Thermochromatium tepidum ATCC 43061: one gene and its partners. The protein of the gene in region 1 interacts with the protein of each later gene in a pairwise test. Links are inferred from orthologs where the notes say so. Each region holds a gene or a part of one and is shown in the gene's direction. Other genes may lie near its edges. The genes, in order: lpdA, uvrD and odhB.

What was found.
Region 2: the proteins of lpdA (region 1) and uvrD interact in binary tests that used the Escherichia coli proteins (3 or more experiments, as listed by UniProt). The link is inferred for Thermochromatium tepidum ATCC 43061 from one-to-one orthologs.
Region 3: the proteins of lpdA (region 1) and odhB interact in binary tests that used the Escherichia coli proteins (3 or more experiments, as listed by UniProt). The link is inferred for Thermochromatium tepidum ATCC 43061 from one-to-one orthologs.

What each region holds. Positions count from the first base shown.
Region 1 is NZ_CP039268.1:454,175-457,211, reverse strand. The notes cover bases 156-3,037. They hold lpdA (dihydrolipoyl dehydrogenase), read left to right. Parts: upstream 156-669; coding sequence 670-2,406; downstream 2,407-3,037. Other genes in these bases: ppx (exopolyphosphatase), read right to left, coding at 2,445-3,037; aceF (dihydrolipoyllysine-residue acetyltransferase), read left to right, coding at 156-612. Also shown: more of aceF, read left to right, coding at 1-155. UniProt on the Escherichia coli protein: Lipoamide dehydrogenase is a component of the glycine cleavage system as well as of the alpha-ketoacid dehydrogenase complexes.
Region 2 is NZ_CP039268.1:2,602,950-2,605,996, forward strand. Bases 38-2,929 are described here. They hold uvrD (DNA helicase II), read left to right. Parts: upstream 38-402; coding sequence 403-2,457; downstream 2,458-2,929. Other genes in these bases: E6P07_RS12080 (30S ribosomal protein S1), read left to right, coding at 2,492-2,929. Also shown: more of E6P07_RS12080, read left to right, coding at 2,930-3,047. UniProt on the Escherichia coli protein: A helicase with DNA-dependent ATPase activity. Unwinds DNA duplexes with 3'-5' polarity. Translocates on single-stranded DNA with 3'-5' polarity. Initiates unwinding more efficiently from a nicked substrate than double-stranded DNA.
Region 3 is NZ_CP039268.1:260,824-263,977, reverse strand. Bases 78-3,076 are described here. They hold odhB (2-oxoglutarate dehydrogenase complex dihydrolipoyllysine-residue succinyltransferase), read left to right. Parts: upstream 78-936; coding sequence 937-2,217; downstream 2,218-3,076. Other genes in these bases: E6P07_RS01225 (retropepsin-like aspartic protease family protein), read left to right, coding at 2,210-2,749; E6P07_RS01235 (2-oxoglutarate dehydrogenase E1 component), read left to right, coding at 78-940. Also shown: more of E6P07_RS01235, read left to right, coding at 1-77; electron transport complex subunit RsxD, read left to right, coding at 3,081-3,154. UniProt on the Escherichia coli protein: E2 component of the 2-oxoglutarate dehydrogenase (OGDH) complex which catalyzes the second step in the conversion of 2-oxoglutarate to succinyl-CoA and CO(2).

The sequences.
Region 1 (3,037 bases):
GTCACCCAGTTCGACGAGGCCGATATCACCGAGTTGGAGGCCTTCCGCCAGGCCCAGAAGGACACCTCGGCCAAGGCCGGCGTCAGGCTCACACTCCTGCCCTTCCTGCTCAAGGCTGTGGCGGTTGCATTGGCCCGGATGCCCCTGCTCAAGGCCTCCCTGACCCCGGACGGCGAGGGTCTCGTCTACAAGCACTACACCCATATCGGGGTCGCGGTCGACACCCCAAACGGACTGGTTGTCCCGGTGGTGCGCGATGTCGATCAAAAGGGCCTGCACCAGCTCGCCACCGAACTGGCGGAGCTGAGCGCCAAGGCGCGCGACGGCAAGCTGCTGCCCGGCGAGATGCAGGGGGGCTGCTTCTCGATCTCCAGTCTCGGCGGCATCGGTGGGACCGCCTTTACCCCCATCGTCAACGCGCCTGAGGTCGCCATCCTCGGCATCTCACGCGCCGAGATGAGGCCGGTCTGGAACGGGCGCGAGTTCGTCCCGCGTCTGATGCTGCCGCTGTCGCTGTCCTACGACCATCGCGTGGTCGATGGTGCCGATGGGGCGCGCTTCACCAGCCTGCTGCGCGAGCTGCTCGGCGATATCCGACGCCTGCTGATCTGATAGGATGGCGGGCCTTATCCCATAACGATTGTCAGCGCCCGTGAGAGAAGCCCCACCATGAGCACCATCATCGAGGTCAAGGTTCCGGACATCGGAGAGTTCAAGGAGGTACAGGTCATCGAGATCCTGGTCGCACCCGGTGATCGGGTCGAACCCGAGACGTCACTGATCACGGTCGAGAGCGACAAGGCCAGTATGGAGATCCCCTCGCCCCGGGCCGGGATCGTACAGACCATCCATGTCAAGGTCGATGATCTGATCTCGCAGGGCGACCCGATCCTCAGCCTTGAGGTTGAGGCTGAGTCAGGGTCGGCGGCGATCACCGAGAACAACGCGAGCGCCGCCGATGACGCCGCCACACCCTCAGTCGAGAGCGCCGCCGTCCAGGAGATCCTGACCGAGGTCCTGGTGCTCGGTGCCGGACCCGGCGGCTACACGGCGGCCTTCCGCGCCGCCGACCTGGGCAAGAAGGTCGTCCTGGTCGAGCGTTATCCGAGGCTTGGCGGGGTCTGTCTCAATGTCGGCTGCATCCCCTCGAAGGCGTTGCTGCACACGGCCGCCATCATGGAAGAGGTCAAGACGCTCGGCGTCATGGGCGTGACCTATGGCGCGCCTGAGATCGACCTGGCCAGGATGCGGGCCGGCAAGGACAGGGTGGTCGCCAGGCTCACCAGCGGACTGGCTGCATTGGCCAAGCAGCGCCAGGTCCAGGTCATCCAGGGTACCGGGCGTTTCGAGTCGCCCAACCGGATTGGGGTCGAGACCCCTGAGGGTCGGGTACGGGTCCGTTTCGATCAGGCCATCATCGCCTGCGGCTCCTCGCCGCTGAGGATCCCCGGCTTCCCGCACGAGGACTCGCGGGTCATGGACTCGACCGACGCCCTGGCCCTGACCGATGTCCCGGAGCGGCTGCTGATCATCGGCGGCGGCATCATCGGTCTGGAGATGGCGAGCGTCTACAGCGCCCTCGGGGCTCGGATCGACATCGTCGAGCTCAAGGATCAGCTCATGCCGGGCTGTGACCTGGATCTGGTCAGGGTGCTCGAAAAGGTCGTCAAAAAGCGCTACGAGAACATCTGGCTCAAAACTAGGGTTGCCAGCATGAGCGCCGGTCCCGAGGGCATCAGGGTGGTGTTCGAGGGTCAGCATCCGGGTGAGGAACTCTACGACAAGGTGCTGGTTGCGGTCGGTCGTCTGCCCAACGGCCAGCAGATCAACGCCGAGGCAGCGGGCGTGGCGGTCGATCCGCATGGCTTTATCAAGGTCGATCAGCAGCAGCGCACCAATGTCCCGCACATCTTTGCCATTGGCGATGTGGTCGGCGCTCCGATGCTCGCCCACAAGGCCATGCACGAGGCCAGGGTCGCTGCCGAGGTCATCGCTGGTCTCCCCTCCGCCTTCGATCCCCTGACCATCCCCGCCGTCGCCTATACGGACCCCGAGGTCGCCTGGATGGGCCTGACCGAGACCCAGGCCAGGGCCCAGGGCATCCCCTACGAGAAGGGGGTCTTCCCCTGGGCGGCGAGCGGACGCGCCCTCGGCCTCCACCGCGACGAGGGGTTCACCAAGCTGCTATTCGATCCAGAGACCAAGCGCCTCCTGGGCGCCGGGATCGTCGGACCCAACGCCGGCGAACTGATCGGCGAGGCGGTTTTGGCGCTGGAGATGGGCGCCGACATGGAGGACATCGCACTCAGCATCCACCCGCATCCGACCCTGTGCGAGACCATTGGACTCGCCGCCGAGATGGCGCATGGATCCATCACCGATTTGATGCCGCCGAAGAAGCGCTGAGACGCCTGCAAACAGGGGCAGTGTCGAGCGATCTCCGCTCAACCAAAGCGCAACACCATCCCGGAGGCCGCCAGGCGTTCGGCCTCCTGTTCCAATTCCAACTGGGTCAGCGGATGGCTGACGAGCCAGCCGGTGGGGAAGCTCAGGGTTAGGGTCTCACCCTCGACCTGAATGAGCGGATTCGGCTTGCTGTCGACCGAGCGCCCACGGTGCAGCAGCACTGCCAGACGCAGGATGACACACAGCCGCCGCGCCGCCGACTGCACACCCTGAGGCAGCGCGGCAAACTCTTGAATCGGAAACTTGCGTCGATGTCCGAGTACCAGGGTCGCGAGCAGCGCCTGCTCCTGACGTGTGAATCCAGGCAGATCGGCGTTGCGCACGAGATAGGCCCCATGCTTCTGATACTGGCTGTGGGCGACCATGACGCCGATCTCGTGCAGACGGGCCGCCCAGGCAAGCATCAGCGGATAATCCAGATTGTCGAGCGACCAGGGCTTGACCAACTGATGGTAGAGACTCAGTGCCGTCGCCTCGACCCTGCGTGCATGTTCCTGATCGACGTGGAACTGACGACAGAGTGTGGCAATGGTCCGCTCGCGCACGTCGCCCGGCTGGTGGCGCCCCATCA
Region 2 (3,047 bases), 2.1 Mb from region 1 along the record:
AAGCCTGCCGGTCTTAGGCTGTTCAGAAGGCCGCCTGAGCGGCCACTCAGCGTCCAATCAATACTGGGCGGACCTAGTGGAGCCGGGGGTGTCAGCCCGCCTAGCGACTCGGCGGCTGTTGACAACCGTCTCTGTGAAAAGCGCTTAATGCTTCTAAATCAGTCACTTGGCATTGAATATATTGTGAATAAGCCTGTGGATAACCTGTGGCCGAACTGTTGGTAAAAGTTCGGCGCTGGTTTCATGCACATTCTACTAACAAATTATCCACAGACAGCTTAAGGCATAAATCATTGATCATAAAAACAAATATCGATTTATCCACTTATCCACAGGCACTATAATCACTAAACAAGATATCTATCTATATAGTTATGTTAGGCGCAGGCCTAAAATTGACCCGTGGACACCCTCAACCTACTCGACTCACTCAATGCGGCCCAACGTGAGGCCGTCTCAGCCGATCCTGGTCATCTGCTGATCCTTGCTGGTGCCGGATCGGGCAAGACACGTGTGCTCGTACATCGCATCGCTTGGTTGCTTCAGGTTCAGCAGGTGCAACCCTGGTCGATCCTAGCCGTCACCTTCACCAACAAGGCCGCACGCGAGATACGCGGTCGACTTGACACCATGCTCGGCAATCCAGTCGGTGGTATGTGGGTCGGCACCTTCCATGGTCTGGCCCATCGCTTTCTGCGTGCGCATTGGCAGGATGCCGGTTTACACCAGCACTTCCAGATCCTCGACTCCGAGGATCAGCTCAGGCTCATCAAACGTCTGCTCAAGGAGATGCAGATCGATGAGGCCCGCTGGCCGCCGCGTCAGATCCAGGGCTTCATCAATCGCCAGAAGGACGAGGGACTGCGTCCACACCATCTGTCCGAGACTGGCGACTTTTTTCGCGACAAGATGATCGCGGTCTATCGCGAATACGAAGCCGCACGTCTCCGGGCTGGATCGCTCGATTTTGCCGATCTGTTGCTGTACACACTAGAACTGTTGCGCGAGCGCGCGGACATCCTCAGTCACTATCAGCGCCGCTTTAACCATATCCTGGTCGATGAGTTCCAGGATACCAGCGCCATCCAGTATGCCTGGTTACGTCTGCTTGCAGGTCGCGACAACCATCTGTTCGTTGTGGGCGACGATGATCAATCCATCTATGGCTGGCGCGGTGCCAGGGTCGAGCACATCCAGTCGTTCCAGAAGGACTATCCAACAACGCGCACCATCCGGCTGGAACAGAACTACCGTTCGACAGGAAATATCCTGGCCGCGGCCAACGCGCTGATCGCTAACAACCCCACGCGGCTGGGCAAGAACCTCTGGACCCAGGGCGGCGCCGGCGAGCCGATCCGCTGCTACAACGCCTTCAACGAGGTCGAGGAGGCGCGCTTCGTCGTCGATCGCATCCGCCGCTTCATCCAGGACGGCCATCGGCACGATGAATGCGCCATCCTCTACCGCACCACGGCACAATCCCGGCTGTTCGAGGAGGCCCTGATCCAGGCCGGCATCCCCTATCGGGTCTATGGCGGACTGCGTTTCTTCGAGCGCGCCGAGATCCGCGACGCCTTGGCCTATCTGCGTCTGATCGCCAATCCAGACGACGATGCCGCATTCGAGCGCGTGGTGAATCTACCCACGCGCGGTATCGGCGAGCACACGGTCGATCTGGTGCGCGAACAGGCACGCGCAGCCGGCGTTTCGCTGTGGCGGACAGCGCGCGATCTCAGTGCCAGCGGTGCACTGGGTCCAAGGGCGAGCAAGGCGCTGCGCGGATTTCTCGACCTGATCGAAAGTCAGCGTGAAATGCGCGTCCGTTACATGCTCAACGAGCTCACCGAACGCATGATCGAGGAAGTCGGACTGATTGAGCACTTCAAGAAGAGCAAGGACGGCAAGGGCCAGGATCGGATCGAAAACCTGGAGCAATTGGTCGAGACCGTCTACCGGTTCGAGCAGGATCTACCCGAAGATGCAGACGACCCGCTCGGTGCCTTTCTCGCCCATGCCGCGTTAGAGGCCGGCGAGACCGAAGCCGATCCATTCGAAGACAGTGTGCAGCTCATGACGCTGCACAGCGCCAAGGGTCTGGAGTTTCCCCTGGTGTTTCTCGTCGGACTCGAAGAGGGCCTGTTTCCGCACAGTCTGTCCCTGGATGATGAGATCAAGCTGGAGGAAGAACGTCGGCTGTGCTATGTCGGCCTGACGCGCGCCATGCGCTGGCTTTATCTCACCTATGCCGAGACCCGACGGATCTATGGACGCGACAACTATCCGGCACCGTCCCGTTTCCTGCGCGAGATCCCACCCGCGTTGATCGAAGAGGTGCGCGGCGGCGGCGCCCGACCGGCGTTCACCGGAGGTCCCACCAAGAGCCAAACGGGCGCCCAGACGCTGGAGGGCTACAGACTCAAGCAGGCGCGATCTCGAGCACGATCCCCCCTACAATAACCGCTTTATCCATTACCACGGCATTCGACCCACCATGTCCGAGTCCCTTAGTTTCGAAGACCTGCTCAACGAGTTCGACCAGACCCAGGCCCAGAAAGGCGAGCCGGCCTTGGGCGACAAGGTCAGAGGCACCCTGATCGCGATCGGCGAGGAATTCGCCTTCGTCGACCTGGGGGCCAAGTGCGAGGGTCGGCTCGATCTGGCTGCGATCCGTGACGCCGACGGACGGCTCAGATATGCCGTCGGCGACACCGTCGAGACCCAGGTCACCGGCAAGGACGAAGAGAGCGGGATGCTGCTGCTCGGCAGCCAGCACGGGCACAGGTATCACGGTCTCGACGCGCTCGAACGCGCCTATCGCCAGGGACTTCCGGTGCAGGGGCAGGTGACGAACGTGGTCAAGGGCGGATGCGAGGTCCAGATGGCCGGTGTTCGCGCCTTCTGTCCGGCCTCACAGATCGACGTTCGCTTTATCGAGGATCTGTCTGAGTTCGTCGGTCAGAAGCTCGACTTCCGGATTACCAAGTTCGAGGGCGGACGCCGACCCACTTTGGTGGTCTCACGCCGTGCGCTGCTCGAAGAGGAGCAGC
Region 3 (3,154 bases), 190 kb from region 1 along the record:
AAAGACCGGCGAGTCCTACACCCCGCTCCAGCATCTCGGTCCGCATCAGGGCGCCTTCATCGCCATCGATTCCATCCTGTCAGAAGAGGCCGTACTCGGCTATGAATACGGCTTTGCCACCGCCGAGCCGCATGCACTCACGCTCTGGGAGGCCCAGTTCGGCGACTTCGCCAATGGGGCGCAGGTGGTCATCGACCAGTTCATCACCTCGGCTGGGGTCAAGTGGGGGCTGTACTGCGGTCTGGTGCTGTTGCTGCCGCACGGGCTAGAGGGCCAGGGCGCCGAGCACTCCTCGGCGCGTCCCGAGCGCTTCTTGCAGCTCTGCGCCGGGCACAATATCCAGGTCTGCGTACCGACCACACCGGCGCAGATGTTCCACCTGCTGCGACGTCAGATAGTGCGTCCCTATCGCACACCTTTGATCGTGATGACGCCCAAGAGTCTGCTGCGCCATCGGCTCTCCGTGTCCGCGCTCGAGGAGCTGACCTGCGGGCAGTATCAGGTACTGATCCACGAGATCGACCCCATCGATCCCGCGGGGGTCGAGCGCGTCATCCTCTGTAGCGGCAAGGTCTATTACGAGCTGCTGGAGGCCCGGCGCGCCCGTGGTCAGACCAATGTCGTGCTGCTGCGCATCGAGCAGCTCTATCCCTTCCCCAAGCAGGCGCTGGCGCGCGCACTCGCCCCCTATTCGAGGGTCGAGGAGATCGTCTGGTGTCAGGAGGAGCCCCAGAACCAGGGCGCTTGGGACCAGATCAAGCACCGGCTCTCTCCGCTCATCCAGGACGGCCAGCGGCTGTATTATGTCGGACGACCGCCCTCCGCCGCGCCGGCCGTCGGTCATCGCGTCGCCCATGTCGAGCAGCAGGAGCGTCTGATCGGCGAGGCCCTGAGCGGCCATTACAATCCGGCCATGAATCAAAGGATCTCACCCCAATGAGTCTCGAAGTCCGCGTGCCTGCCCTGCCCGAATCCGTCACCGATGCACGGGTGCTGACCTGGAGCAAGGGGCCGGGCGAGGTGGTCAGGGAGGGCGAGCCTCTGGTCGAGCTGGAGACCGACAAGGTGATCCTAGAGGTGCCGTCTCCGCGTGCCGGCGTACTCAGGGAGATCCTGGCTGAGGAAGGCGCGCGGGTACAGGCCGATGAAGTGCTGGCGCTGATCGACGAGGGGGCGGTGAGCGCCCTGCCCGGCGCAACGCCCACACCCCCTGCCGCCTCCCAGCCGACGAAAAGTCCCACTCCACTCGCAGAAGAGGGATTGGGTGAAGGGGGGCCTCAGACAGGCGCCTCCCCCCATCTTACCCCCTCGGCGCGCCAGCTGGTCAGGGAGCTCCACCTGGATCCGAGCCAGATCCCCAGCCGCGACGGGCGCATCCAGAAGGCCGATGTCCTGGCCTATCTGGACGCGCGCGAAGGTCAGGTGCCGGAGCGTCATCCGGATCTCGCCGCTACTCGCAGCGCCCCCGGCGCTGACCCCCAGCCACCGGAATCCACGGGCGAGACCGCAACAGGCCCTCGCCCCGAACGGCGCGTACCCATGACCCGGCTGCGTGCGCGCATCGCCGAGCGGTTGCTTCAGGCCCAGCAGAACGCCGCACTGCTGACCACCTTCAACGAGGTCGATCTGAGTGCGGTCAACGCCCTGCGTGCGCGCTACAAAGAGACCTTCGAGCAGCGCCACGGCGTGCGGCTGGGGCTGATGGCGTTCTTCGTCAAGGCCGTGGTCGAGGCGCTGCAACGCTTTCCGGTGCTCAATGCCGCGATCGACGGCGAGGACATCCTCTATCACGGCTATTACGACATCGGCATCGCCGTGAGCTCGCCGCGCGGTCTGGTGGTGCCGATCCTGCGCAACGCCGACCGGCTCGGCATGGCCGAGATCGAGCAGGGCATCGCCGAGTTCGCCCGCAAGGCCAAGGACGGCAGCCTCAGCTATGAAGAGCTCACAGGGGGCACCTTCTCGATCACCAACGGCGGGGTGTTCGGCTCGCTGCTCTCGACCCCGATCCTCAACCCGCCGCAGAGCGCCATCCTGGGTCTGCACCGGATCCAGGAGCGTCCGATCGTCAAGGACGGTCAGATCCTGGTCGCGCCCATGATGTATCTGGCACTCACCTATGACCACAGGCTCATCGATGGGCGCGAGGCGGTGCAGTTCCTGGTCGCGATCAAGGAGCTGGTGGAAGACCCGGTGCGGTTGCTGTTGCGTGTCTGACGAGGGGCCTATCCGCGACGACTGGCCGGCCCGACTGGGTCGGGCCATGCTGTTTGGGGCCTGGGTCTCGGGGCTGGCGTCGCTTGGGCTGTTCTTCCATCAATGGCTGGAGCGGGACCACAACCCCAATCCGCATCCGCTCAGTCTCCAGGGGGCCGATGGCGTGGTCGAGGTGACGCTCCGACGCAATCGGGCCGGGCACTATGTCGCAAGCGGCAAGATCAACGGCGAGCCGGTGCGCTTTCTGATCGACACGGGCGCAACCGAGGTGGCACTGTCGTTGGACCTGGCGCAGCGGCTGGATCTGAGGCTCGGTCCGGAGGGGACCAGCCACACCGCCAATGGGATCACCCGCGCCTGGCCCACGCGGCTGGCGCGGGTCGAACTCGGCGACCTGGTTGCGCATGGGGTACGCGCGAGCGTGCTGCCGAACATGCCGGACGACGAGGTGTTGCTGGGCATGAGCTTCCTCAAGCCGCTCGAACTGATCCAGCGCGGCGATACCCTGACCCTGCGAGGTCAGTTACCTTGAAGATGACGGCATTACTCCGTTATAACCGTCTGATCCTCGTTGCCCTGCTGGGTCCGGCCATGACGTTGGTGTCGATCCTTGATCCAGGTCGGTCGCCGAGGCGATCCCAACCCGCGTCCCCGAGCCTATCTGGGAAGCGATGGGATAGAGTCCTGGTTGGATGGGACGGCGGATGCGATTGCGCCCCTGTCAGTCCGCGACTCGACCAGACGGACGCGTTTAGTTGAGTTCCGGTAAGCCGGCTGACGGCCCTGATCGATCTACAACCTTATTTTTCGCCTCAACGAGGTTGCCCAGCCGTGCACTGGAGCAACCCTTCGGATCCTGTTTCATGCAAAACGCCATCATCTCCTCCCCCCATGTGCCCCGAGTGAACCGGGTCGATCGCATCATGTTCGAAGTGCT